One region of the Methylovirgula sp. 4M-Z18 genome, then DNA from elsewhere that is predicted to be linked to it. Evidence: predicted binding sites of a transcription regulator. Region 1 holds the regulator's gene; each other region holds the start of a gene.
What was found. Region 1 encodes PhoB, which activates phosphate uptake and scavenging genes when phosphate is short. Its sites were predicted from a motif close to TGTCATNNANCTGTCAT; they were not measured.

Region 1 (4,177 bases):
GAGATCAATCGCCTTGAGCGCAAAGGCCCCTGGCCGGTGACAATCATCATCGCCGATCTCAACGGTTTGAAGAGCTCCAACGATCACCATGGCCATGGCGTCGGCGACGAATTGCTGCGCCGCGCCGGCGAGGTTCTCGCGCAAGTCGTCGAGAAGTCCGGCTGCGCCGCGCGCATCGGCGGCGACGAATTCGCCATTATCATGCCCGGCGCGGACGAGCACGCCGGCGAAGCGATGATGAACGACGTGCATCGCCTGGCCGAACTGAACAACCAGTTCCACGGCGCAACGCCGCTCTCCTTCTCGATGGGCGCTGCGACGAGTCGCCGCGGCGAGCGACTCGACGCGGTCGCCCGCCGCGCCGATGCCGAAATGTATGACGCCAAGCGCCGATACTATGAGGAGAGATATCGCGGTTGATGCGCCGGCGCGGAGGCCGAGCGAGAGACAGCTAATCGCCGGACGGCTTGCTGCGCCGCAATTGTTTCACGCCCGAGCGTTTCGCCTTGCCGTCCAATCGGCGCAGCTTCGAGGCGTAAGTCGGCTTGGTCGGCCGCCGCGGCTTTGGCGCGACGGAAGCTTCCTCGATCATCGCGGCAAGGCGCTGCATCACATCGACCTTATTGCGCTCCTGACTGCGATGCGCGTCGGCGGTCAGGACGATGACGCCGTCCAAGGTCAAGCGCCGCCCGGCGATACGGGTGAGACGCGCCTTGACCGCGTCGCTCAACGAGGGACTCCGCGCCAAATCGAAACGCAATTGCACCGCCGTCGCGAGCTTGTTCACATTCTGCCCGCCGGGACCGGAGGCGCGAATGAAGCTCAAGGCCACCTCGTCATCTTCGAGACTGATATGGTCGGTGATGCGGATCATAACCTTTCATACAGGTAACCGCCCGATCCTGTCTAAAGCATTTTGCGATTCTTTCAGAAGCGCAAAATTGCTCTACTTGTTTGTTATGTCGCATTTTCTTAACCGAAAAGTCGCGCAACTTTTCTGGAAAATGCTCTAATCGCGATATTTGTCGTGGCAGGAAGAACAATTGTCCATCACCGGCGCATAGGCTGCCTTGAACTTAGCAGCGCTGTCGAGTTGGCCGAGGGCGGCCTTCGCATCGCTCTGGAAAGCGGTGAACCGCCTTTTGAGATCCTCGGATTCGGCACTCGTCGAGAGATGCGATTTGATGTCGTCAGAATCGGCAATATAGGCCTGCAACAATTTGCGCACTGTTGCCGCGTCATAAGGTTCGCTACCGCTCACCATGGCCTTAGCAGCATTGGTCGGACTGCGCCACGCCTTCATGATCCCCTTGAAACCGGCGGCATAGGCGACCGATATCGTCAGCAGCAACACCAAACCAACACTCATTCCGCGCTTCATCGACTCATGTCTCCCAAAGTGGGCTGCAGTTTTTCCGCCTCTCATGGTCAAAAATATGGCGGACATCGGGCAAAATGCAGGGCAATCGAGATGGAAGACACGAGCCAGGCGCACCGCTCTTGACGAGCGTATTCCGGCTCGCACGGAGCGTCGCGGAGGTCAAAACCATGTGGAAAACGCCGGCGCCGCAACCCGCGCGCCAGCAACGGGCGAGACTACGGCCCGCGCCGGCCTGTCGTAGCTAGGTGCGTTGGCCCGTCAATTCTTGCCGAAGGTCTCGTCGAAAGAATAACCGGCGCCGCGTACGGTACGGATCGGATCCCGCTCCTTGCCGCGCGACAAGACCTTGCGCAGCCGGCCGACATGGACGTCCACGGTGCGCTCGTCGATATCGATCGCCATCCCCCAGACGCCGTCGAGCAATTGCGCGCGCGAGAACACCCGGCCCGGCTTCTCCATCAGATATTCCAGGAGGCGAAATTCGGTCGGGCCCAGATGCACGTCCCGCGAGCCGCGGCGCACGCGGCGCATATCGCGGTCGAGCTGCAAATCCCCCGCGGCTAGCAGGCTCGCCACCCGCTCGGGCCGCGAGCGGCGCAAGAGCGAGCGCACCCGCGCCATAAGTTCGGGCACCGAGAACGGCTTGACCACGTAATCATCGGCGCCGATGGAGAGGCCGCGGACCCGTTCACCCTCTTCGCCGCGCGCCGTCAGCATGATCACCGGCAGCGTCTTCGTGACATCGCGCGCACGCAGGCGACGGCAGATTTCCAAGCCCGAAATACCCGGCAACATCCAGTCGAGAATGACCAGGTCCGGCGGCGCCTCGATGAGGCGCAACTCGGCCTCGTCGCCGCGCTCGACATGTTCGACCGCAAAGCCTTCCGCTTCGAGATTGTAGCTGAGCAGCAGCGCGAGCGGCGCTTCGTCCTCGACCACGAGCACCCGCGGCGCGGCGCTGGCGGGTCCCGATTTCGCGTTTTCGATGCGAATGTCGTTCATATTGTCTCAGTCCTATCCAGCCTGAAGCGGTGCGTTCGGGGTGCCCTTCGGGCGGTCCATCGGCAAAGTATCGCCGGTCACCAGATAAAAGACGGTCTCGGCAATATTGGTGCAATGGTCGCCGATGCGCTCGATGTTCTTCGAGCAGAACAGAAGATGCGTGCACAAGGTGATGTTGCGCGGATCTTCCATCATGAAGGTGAGAAGATCGCGGAAGATCGAGTTTTCCAGAGCGTCGATTTCGGCATCGCGCTCCCACACGGCGCGGGCTGCGACCGTGTCACGTGCGGCATAGGCGTCGAGCACGTCCTTGAGCAATATCGCGGCAAGTTCGGCCATGTGACGCAGACCGACCAGCGCGCCCGGCATGCGGATGCCATTGTCGTTGGCGATCTTCATCGTGCGCTTGGCAATGTTCTTGGCGAGATCGCCAATGCGCTCCAGATCGCCGGAGACGCGAATCGCGGCGACGATGGCCCGCAAATCGACGGCCATCGGCTGGCGGCGCGCGATGATGGAGACAGCGCTCTCCTCAATCTGTCGTTGCAGCAGATCGAGCCGCGGATCGGTTTCGACCACCCGCTGCGCCAAGGTCACATTCAACTCGGTCAGCGCGTCAACCGCGTCCGACAGCATTTTTTCGGCAATGCCGCCCATCTCGGCGATCTGGCGGCCGAGCGTCTCCAGTTCGGAATCGAAAGACTTGACGATATGTTCGTTCATGGAAGGCTCCAACTCAGCCGAAGCGGCCGGTGATGTAGTCTTGCGTGCGCTTCTGGCGCGGCGCCGTAAAGATCTGGTCGGTGTCGCCGAACTCGACGAGTTCGCCCAAATACATGAAGGCGGTCTTCGTCGAGACGCGCGCCGCCTGCTGCATCGAATGGGTGACGATGGCGATCGTATAGGTCTCGCGCAATTCGTCGATCAGCTCCTCGACCTTCGAGGTCGAGATCGGATCGAGCGCCGAGCACGGTTCGTCGAAGAGAATGACATCCGGCTTGATCGCGACCGTGCGCGCAATGCACAGACGCTGTTGCTGACCGCCTGACAACGACAGACCGCTGGCGTGCAGCTTGTTCTTCACCTCTTCCCACAGGGCTGCGCCGCGCAACGCGTTCTCGACGCGCCCGTCCATCTCGCTCTTGGGCAGCTTCTCGTAGAGGCGGATGCCGAAGGCGATATTGTCGTAGATCGACATCGGGAAAGGTGTCGGCTTCTGGAACACCATGCCGACGCGGGCGCGCAGCAGGTTGAGATCCATGCCGGGGCTCAGGATATTCTCGCCATCCAGCAGCAGCTCGCCGTCGGCGCGCTGATTGGGATAAAGATCGTACATCCGGTTGAAGATGCGCAATAGAGTCGACTTGCCGCAGCCGGACGGACCGATCAGCGCCGTCACCTTGTTGGTGCCGAGTTCCAGGTTGACGTCCTTGAGCGCCTTGTTCGCCCCGTAATAGAAGCTCAGATTGCGGGCGATGACCTTGGCATTGGAGGCCTGTGTCGCAGCATTCGGCATTTGGCTGAGATCGTTCATGAGATTACCTCTTAGCGCCAACAGTGCGCGCAATAATGTTGAGCGCGAGCACGGTCAAAGTGATGAGAAGGGCGCCGGCCCAGGCGAGATGCTGCCAATTGGTCGACGGCGAACCGACGAAAGCGGTGATCGTCGTCGGCAGGTTCGGCATGGCGCCGTTGAACACGTTGATGTTCCAGAAATTGTTGTTCTGGGCGGTGAACAGCAGCGGCGCGGTTTCGCCGGCAATGCGCGCCAGCGCCAGAAGCAGGCCGGTGATG
Region 2 (4,177 bases), 1.6 Mb from region 1:
AACGGCCGGTCGGCGCCGAAAAACCGTGCTGCCAGATGCAGCGGCGGCAGGTGTTCGGTGCCCGGCATCATGGGGCCGAGATCGCGGCGGAACAAAGCTTCGCCGCCGACCGAAATCGTATCGAGATTGGCGCCGTGAAACGCGTCCCACATGGACAGCGTCTTGTGCCGGCCCGTTGCGACGCGGGCAAGTTTCAGCGCCATGCTGATTGCCGCGGCGCCGCTCGGTGCAAAGAGCACCTTGGACAAATCGCCCTGCGCCAGAGCACCGAGCTTCTGCGCCAGCGCGATGGCGGTCCTGTTGGTGTAGCGGCGCGGGCAGAAGGGCAATATGTCGAGTTGCGCCTTGATAGCGGCGACGATTTCGGGATGGCCATGGCCGAGCTGATGCACACTATTGCCATGAAAATCGAGGATCCGCCGCCCCTGCGTATCGACGAGTGTCGCGCCTTGCGCCGACTCGATGACATCGAGGCACGGCGTGGACAGCGACTGGTGCAGAAACGCCGCCGCGTCCGCATCGAGTATGCGGCGTGTCTCATCATCCAGTTGCTGACGCCAATCTGCCCGCAAAGGCGACAGGTTGACGTCGCCTTCACTCACATCGAACGCTTGCCCACTCACGGTTTTTCGCCGCGCGCGACACGCCCGTCGATATGGGCCAGGACCGGAAGCAGTTCAGCGATGGTGCCAATCACGTAGTGGGCGCCCGCCGACAAAAGCTTTTGTTCGGCCGCAGTCTTCCGGCGCGAAAATTCTTCCGGTGCAAGACGTTCGGCCTCCTGTAGCGACAAGCCAAACGCGTTGCCGCTCAAGGAGACGCCAACCGACCAGGCACCGCCGTTCAGGCCTTCACGGATCCCGACCTCGGTGTCATCGACCTTCACGACAGCGGAGGCCGGCCAAATCTCGAGATCGAGCAGATTTTTATAGAGCATCAATGGCGAGGGCCGGCCCTGCGCCGTATCGCCGGTGCAGGCAAGGCAATCCACCTTGAGGCCTTGCGCCGCTGCCACAGGCAGGATCTCCGCCATGATTTCGCGCGTATAGCCGGTGGTCGAGCCGATTTTGAGACCACCGTCGCGGATCGTCTGCACGACCTTTGCGGCGCCGGGAATCAATGTGGCGAAGCGTGCGGCAACGGCAATATTTTTCGGCACGAAGACCTGATAGATCGCATCGATGTCTTGTTCCGTCGGCGATGCGCCGTGCTTTGCGCGCCACGCTTCGCTTACACGCGGCAACGCCATGATCGCAGCGATATGTGGACGCTTGGCCATGCCCATCGGGCCGCGCGCCTCCTCGATGCTGATGCTGACTCCAAACTCGGCGAAGGTTTCAACAAAGGCCCCCATCGGCGCCAGCGACCCATAATCGACCAGCGTCCCTGCCCAATCGAAAATGACGGCCTTGAGATTCGTCATGAGATTCCCCTCTTAGAGCATCTTCCAAAAAAGCCGCTCGACTTTCCGGTTAGCAATCAACGATCCGCGAAAATGCGCCATGACGGCGGATGAGAGCACATCCTAATCGAAAAGCTCCGCGATGACTTCTTCCGCTATGGCAAAGGATGTGCTTGCGCCAGTGCCGCTGGTGATGATGACAATTCTTAAATCTTCCGCCGGCCGATCTATCAGCATCAGACGGTCATCGGCCGATGCATAGGTGCCCGTCCAGCGCTCGAGAACTTGCGGCGCCGGCCCATGAAAGACGCGGGCATATTCGTCGAGAATGAGATCGTCGACAAAGCTCGGCGCGAAAGGCGGTGGCGTCGGCGCATAATGATGGGAATCTCCCACCACGAAAGATCCATCGGCGCTGCGCACGACGATGAGATGAACGCCCTGCCGGATATGTTCGCCCTGTTCGGCCAACAGTTTCTGCCGAAGCGCCTTTGCCGCCGGAAGCTCCGCATAGCCGAGATAACGGATGAGGCCGAGATCGGACATGACGGCCGGCATGTTTTCATCGACTTGCGGCGGCTTGACCCGCAACATGTGCAGGAGGCAACGCTGCAAGCCGTAAGCGGCGATCCGGTCGGGGTGCAGGGTGCGGAAATCGTCGCCCGGACACACGACGATCGCATCGGCGTGGATGGTTCCGCGGCTCGTCTCGAGCTTTGGCGGGGAGGCACTGTGGACCGCCGTTTCGCGCAAGAATGTCACGCCATGGTGCTCGGCAAGATAGGCCGCAAGTTGGGGAATCGCTTCGCGCGACTCGACCCGGATTTCGTGCGGGCTATAGAGGGCGCCCGCGAAGTGTTCGGTCAGCAATCCATCGCCATAGGCTGCGATCTGATGGGCCTGCAAAAGCCGGCAATCGGCCCCCATGTCGGTCGCGGCAAATGCCTCCAGCACGTCAAGCGCCTCGTGCCGGCGCGCGATGGTCAGGAGGCCGCGCTGCAACACCGGAATATGTGCCGCCGAAGCGACTTCGAGCCATATGTCGCGCGACCGCATGGCGCGCTGCCAACACGCGCCGCTTTGCTGTCCGGTGACCGTGATAAAGCCAAAGTTGCGGATCGAGGCCCCGTTCGCCTGCGCATCACGGTCGATGACCACGACACGCTTCCCCTTGCGCGCGGCCGCCAAGGCATGCGCAAGACCGCAGATGCCCGCGCCGACGACGCCTAAGTCGAATGAGGAAGATTGCATCCAACCGTGCCCGGAGACCAAAGATGCGCGGAAGCTAGAAGCGCTCCGTGAACTTTGTGTGACATTGTGATTACGTAGCGGGAGAATGTATCGCACATGTTTCCATAGCGGAAGACCGTCGTGCGACATGGCCCCACGGCCCTTGCCGCTTGGCAAAAACAGCCTCCATAAAGGAAGAACAAAATATATCAGAAAAATGGCGGCGGACGCAGCAGGCGGAGCATTTCATTGCCTCGCGGCAAGATCCAGGACGGTGGGACGAAGCCGAGAGCGCCGAATATCTATTTTTACACTGGATTATATTGGCGATACATCAACGGCTCGGTTGGTTTGCGCTTCCGCTTCAGATCACTGAAACGGCAAACTTGGCGGACCTCGCACTGCCGGTATCCCGACACATCAAACGCGAGGTGTGGACGCGGCAGCACATCTTGCACCTCATCGGTCACGACAAGGGAGATCTGCGCCGCTCCGCGCGCGGTGAGATCTGTCGTCACTTGCGTCCATAAATCGTCGTCCGAAGGATCATTGACCCAGAGCCCGAGCAGATCGCTTGATCCGTCAGGCTGAAAGCCCAAGCCGAAATGGACCGGCCGCGTTCTTGTCAATTCCCGCTCCCGCGTCGTCGTCGGGAATATGCCGAACAACATGATGGAATAGAGCGGCGCCAAAGGTCGATTCTGCCAATCGCGGATGACACTCAGAACCGCATCGATGACGCGCGGCGCCAAATCCCGAGGCAATTGAAAATCGTACAAGTCAGAGATGATTTCGTCGAACTCGGCAACATGGCGGCCATGGGCATATGTCGTCAGGATACGGTCGGTGAAGCCATAAAAATGCTGCCGATTGAGAGGCAGCAGCAACGGTTCAAATCGGCCTGCGCGATCTCGCGGCATGCGAATAACGACTTTCTCGCCGACGTCGCTCCATATGCTCCGCTTCCAGTGGCCGTTTCTGGTGTTCTTTCTTCTCGCCCTGGCCTCATATTCCATATGGTGGTTGAGTTCTGCGTTCAATATCGCTTCGATCAGCGTGACCGCCATTTGGATGCAGGCCGCGTAAGGGAAAAGCCGCGCACGCCAATCTTGCGTCAACAATTCTGCAGCTAATGCTAGTGCCTGTGACTCGCCGGCCATCATATCCGTTCCTGAAAATGTCTCGAGTGACTTTGGCGACATATCAAGCGCTGCGGAAAAGCGTGCCGCGATGCCCTTCACAGATGGCCGCATTCAGAGCCGAAGCGCCGCAAACGTAAGGCAAGCTATTTCTTGGCCGGGACGAATTGCACGAAGCGAGGCGAATGGGCCATGTCCGACGTCCGGAGGGCGAGTCTGGCGCGTCGGTCTTCGTGTTGGATGTCAAAAGCATACCATTCTCCCCAACGTTGTGTCAGCTGCCCTGTCGCTCCCCGTGCAATCTGTCGAGAATGAAAAACTTCTGAGTCTAAAGACAGATCTCTGAAAAACCTCACCCAATATGAGCTTTTACGCCTATTAAATAAGTCCAGAGGAATCGGGCGAC
Region 3 (4,177 bases), 160 kb from region 1:
CTGCCAGCGACCGAGGAGCGCCGCGATAGCGTGCCCATGAAGCGCTACGGCACCAGCGCAGAGATCGCGGCCACCATCGCCTTCCTCGCTTCGGAAGGCGCGGGCTACATCACGGGCCAGAACCTCAAGGTCGATGGCGGACTGACCCGTTCGGTATGAGTCCCTAAACACACCTTCGCGACCAATAGCACAGGATCGAAGTCGGCAGCGCGGGGTGAGTTGAGGCCGCGAATGTCCAACCGCCATTTGCCCCAATGAAAAGCTTCGGCCCCGATTTCGATCGGGGCCGAAGCTTTTCATTGGGCGAGCGCGGCCGCCAAATGCGGCGGAGCGCTCAGAAGATGTGACGGAACAGCGCGTACAGAACGCCCGACAGCAGCATCGCCGCAGGCAGGGTCAGCACCCAGGCCAACCCGATATTGCGCAAGGTCGACCATTGCATGCCCGAACCATTGGCGGCCATCGTGCCGGCGATGCCGGAGGAGAGCACGTGCGTGGTCGAAACCGGCAGGCCAAGTCCGTCGGCGGCGCCAATCGTTGCGGCAGCGACGAGCTCGGCGGCCGCGCCCTGGCCATAGGTCAGGTGAGTCTTGCCGATCTTCTCGCCGACCGTCACCACAATGCGCTTCCAGCCGATCATGGTCCCGAGGCCGAGGGCGATTGCGACGCAGATCTTGACCCACGCGGGGATGAACTTGGTCGAAGCGTCAAGCTGGCTCTTGAACTTCGCCAGACCGGCTTGCTCCTCGGGCTTCAACTGGGCGCCTTGGTCCTTCGAGAGCACGCGGATCGCCTCCGAGACGAGATACATATCGTTGCGGACGTTCTGGACCTTGTCGAGCGGCGTCTTGGTGAGCGCGCCGTAAGTCTGCACGTCCCCGGCGATGCCACTCACCAGCTTGGCGAGCGCAGGATAGGTATTGTCCGAGACTTGATGCGCGTGGATGTAGGCCGTGACGAGCGGACGCGGATCGCCATCGACGGGCTGTCCGCCGCTGTGCGCCTGGATGATTTTCGAAGCGGAGTCGGCCGCTGCGACGAAAGCCGGCGTGTTCGATTGCGGCACGGCGCGGTTCAGCGCGTAAGCGGTGGGAACGACGCCGATCAAGATCAGCATGATCAGGCCCATGCCCTTCTGGCCGTCGTTGGAACCGTGGAAGAACGAAACCAACGTGCAAGTCAGGGTGAGCAGACCACGGATCCACAGCGGAGGCGGAGCGTCCGAAGTCGGCGACTTATAGAGCTCAGGCTTGCGGACGAGGAACTTCATGACCACGAGCAACGCCGCCGAAAGGGCGAAGCCGAACAGCGGGGAGAGCAGCAAGGCTTGGCCGATCTTGTAGACCTGGTCCCAGTCGACGCCGGAGGTCCCGTCCTGACCGCGCATCAAAGCGTTGGCAACGCCGACGCCGACGATCGAGCCGATCAGCGTGTGCGAACTGGAGGCCGGCAGACCGTACCACCAGGTGCCGAGATTCCAGATGATTGCGGAAATCAGCAGCGCGAACACCATGGCGAAGCCGGCGCTCGACCCAACCTGCAGAATGAGTTCGACGGGCAGCAGCGAGAGAACGCCGAACGCGACGGCGCCGGTCGACCACAGGACGCCGGCGAGATTCCAGCAGCCCGACCAGATCACGGCGACCTGCGGCGGCAGCGAATGGGTGTAAATGACCGTTGCGACCGCGTTGGCGGTGTCATGGAAGCCGTTGACGAATTCGAACCCGAGCGCGATCAGCAGGGCCAGGCCCAGCAACATGAACGGCACGATAGTCGTCGGGCCGCCGCCGGCATCGGACAGGTCGTTGTAGATTGAATAGGCCATGAAGAAGAGGCCACCTGCCACGACGGCGAGGAAGCCAAGCAAAAACCGAATATCCATAGGCTTGTCGAGCGCTGCCCGCGCGGCAGGCACCTCGGGACTGGCGGCTACATTTGCTGCGGTCGTCATGTCATGATCTCCAGGCCGTGAAGCTCCCGTTCCGCTACCAATCCGCCATCACAGAATTGTGACCTTTTGCACGTTTCCGGCGTCGCACTGGTCTCCTGCCTGTCGGTCCCAGACCATGACGGCCCAGACAAGCGCAGGCACGGATGTCATAGCTCCGTCATGGGCTGCCGGAATGATGCCGGCAGATAAATTGTCGATAAGGCATAGAGGAGCAGCAAATGGATGAGTCCGAGACCGTCGAACAGGAAACCCTGCGCATGCGGATCGACGCCGACCTGCAGGATGCTGTCGACGAGGAATTGGAGCTTGAGCTCGATGACAGTCGGTTAGACTCGATTATTGGCTCCGAGCTCAATCTTGAGCCGCAAAAGACCATGGACCGCCAGCTGTATTTCAAGGAATTGCTTAGGCTGCAGGGCGAGTTGGTCAAACTCCAGGATTGGGTCCAGCACGACAAGCTTAAAGTGGTCGTGCTCTTCGAGGGTCGTGACTCGGCCGGCAAAGGCGGGGTCATCAAAAGGATCACGCAACGCCTCAACCCCCGGGTCTGCCGCATCGCGGCGCTCCCGGCCCCGAGCGAGCGGGAGCGCTCGCAATGGTATTTCCAACGCTATGTCTCCCATTTGCCGGCCGGCGGCGAGATCGTGCTTTTCGACCGTTCCTGGTACAATCGCGCCGGCGTCGAGCGGGTCATGGGATTCTGCACCGAAGAGGAGTGCGAGGAATTTTACCGCTCCGTGCCCGATTTCGAGCGGATGCTCGTGCGCTCGGGCATCATTCTGATCAAATACTGGTTCTCAATCACGGACGAGGAACAGCAGTTCCGCTTCATGATGCGGATTCACGACCCGCTCAAACAGTGGAAGCTGAGTCCGATGGATGTGCAGTCGCGCAGCCGCTGGGAAGACTATACCAGGGCCAAGGAAGCGATGCTGTCGCGCACCCATATTCCCGAAGCGCCATGGTGGGTCGTCGAGGCCGTCGACAAGAAGAAAGCGCGGCTCAACTGCATTTCGCACCTGCTCACCCAGATTCCGTATCAGGCCGTCCATCACGAGCCTGTCGCGCTGCCCGATCGCGTGTATCACCCCGACTATCATCGCAACCCAATTCCGCCGGAGATGTTCGTCCCGGCGCGGTACGGCTGACCACCGAGGCAGGACGGTTGGCTGCAATATGACATGGCGCCACGACGGCGAGCGCGGCCGATAGCCGGCCGCGCGGGCGCAAGCAATTTTGGGCTGTGCGCGCAAACGCCAGCCGCAGCTTAGGCATCTGCTCGCCAATCGCGTCTATGAACTGCAATAGACCTGCACGCTGCTACTTTCGCATTGCGCGCGTCACGCGTTCCTCGCAATTGCCGAAACTAGGTAGATGCGGACGGAATGTGTGTACTGTACCTTTTGGGTCATACGCGTTTTCAATGATGGGCAGTGTCCGAGAGGCGCGGTAGAGTGAGCGCCGATACGGACTGACCGGTGCGCCAAGGCGGCTTGGCCTTGGCTGGAAAAAGCAATGAGGGGCGGACGATGCGATGGAAGGGGATCGGACTTCTGGTGGCAATGGTTTTTGCCACGCCCGTGGCGCGGGCGGATGACGCCAGCCATCTTGCTTTGGCGCGCGACCTCGTCGCCGCCATGCACAGCGCCGACCAGATGCGCCAAGCGCTGCCGGCGATGACCAAGCAGGTGCGCCCCGTACTGTTCGCGCAGGCGGGTGGCGACGATAAGAGCATCGACGATTTTCTCGCGCGCTACAACAGTGGCGCCGAGGTGCAGATCAGTGAGATCACGGACAAGATCGCCCAAGTCTATGCCCAGAATTTCTCCGATGCCGACCTGAAGGCGATCGCGACTTTCTACAAGAGTCCGGCCGGCATCGATTTCATCGCCAAACAAAGCACGATCACCCAGGCCGCCCAAGCGATAGGCCTGCAATGGGGTCAGGGTTACGTGCGCGACGCAGTGGCGCAATACAAGAAAGAGCGCGGCGTGAATTGACACGCCGCGACCACCCGCCAGCCCATCTTCCACCGCAGCGATGAGGTGACCGAAGGCCAAACGCAGTCTCCTGCCGCTGCCAGAGGATGGAGGCGCGGGCGATCCCTCTCCTGTCCCAGTCGGCTCCGAAGGCCTATCAAAGATGCGGAGCGATCTGCCCGTCTCGACACAAATCTCCATCTCATCGCAAACATAATACCCAGCTGAGACCCCCCACGCGCCTCGC

Region 2: a site for PhoB is predicted at 2,712-2,728, ahead of V9T28_RS17270 (TIGR03364 family FAD-dependent oxidoreductase). Genes of this name have one in related genera too.
Region 3: a site for PhoB is predicted at 2,096-2,112, ahead of ppk2 (polyphosphate kinase 2). Genes of this name have one in related genera too.

Annotation. Positions count from the first base shown of each region.
Region 1 covers NZ_CP149574.1:488,304-492,480, reverse strand. Annotated here, with positions in the region: gene V9T28_RS02260 (sensor domain-containing diguanylate cyclase) at 1-420, shown strand, start outside; gene arfB (alternative ribosome rescue aminoacyl-tRNA hydrolase ArfB) at 452-874, opposite strand; gene V9T28_RS02250 (cytochrome c) at 1,010-1,369, opposite strand; gene phoB (phosphate regulon transcriptional regulator PhoB) at 1,640-2,383, opposite strand; gene phoU (phosphate signaling complex protein PhoU) at 2,396-3,106, opposite strand; gene pstB (phosphate ABC transporter ATP-binding protein PstB) at 3,120-3,917, opposite strand; gene pstA (phosphate ABC transporter permease PstA) at 3,922-4,177, opposite strand, start outside.
Region 2 covers NZ_CP149574.1:3,735,950-3,740,126, forward strand. Annotated here, with positions in the region: gene pbfA ((R)-1-hydroxy-2-aminoethylphosphonate ammonia-lyase) at 1-623, opposite strand, end outside; gene phnX (phosphonoacetaldehyde hydrolase) at 620-1,423, opposite strand; gene V9T28_RS17270 (TIGR03364 family FAD-dependent oxidoreductase) at 1,526-2,653, opposite strand; gene V9T28_RS17275 (transposase) at 2,941-3,873, opposite strand.
Region 3 covers NZ_CP149574.1:650,029-654,205, reverse strand. Annotated here, with positions in the region: gene V9T28_RS02930 (SDR family oxidoreductase) at 1-159, shown strand, start outside; gene V9T28_RS02925 (inorganic phosphate transporter) at 335-1,951, opposite strand; gene ppk2 (polyphosphate kinase 2) at 2,209-3,099, shown strand; gene V9T28_RS02915 (DUF2059 domain-containing protein) at 3,481-3,951, shown strand.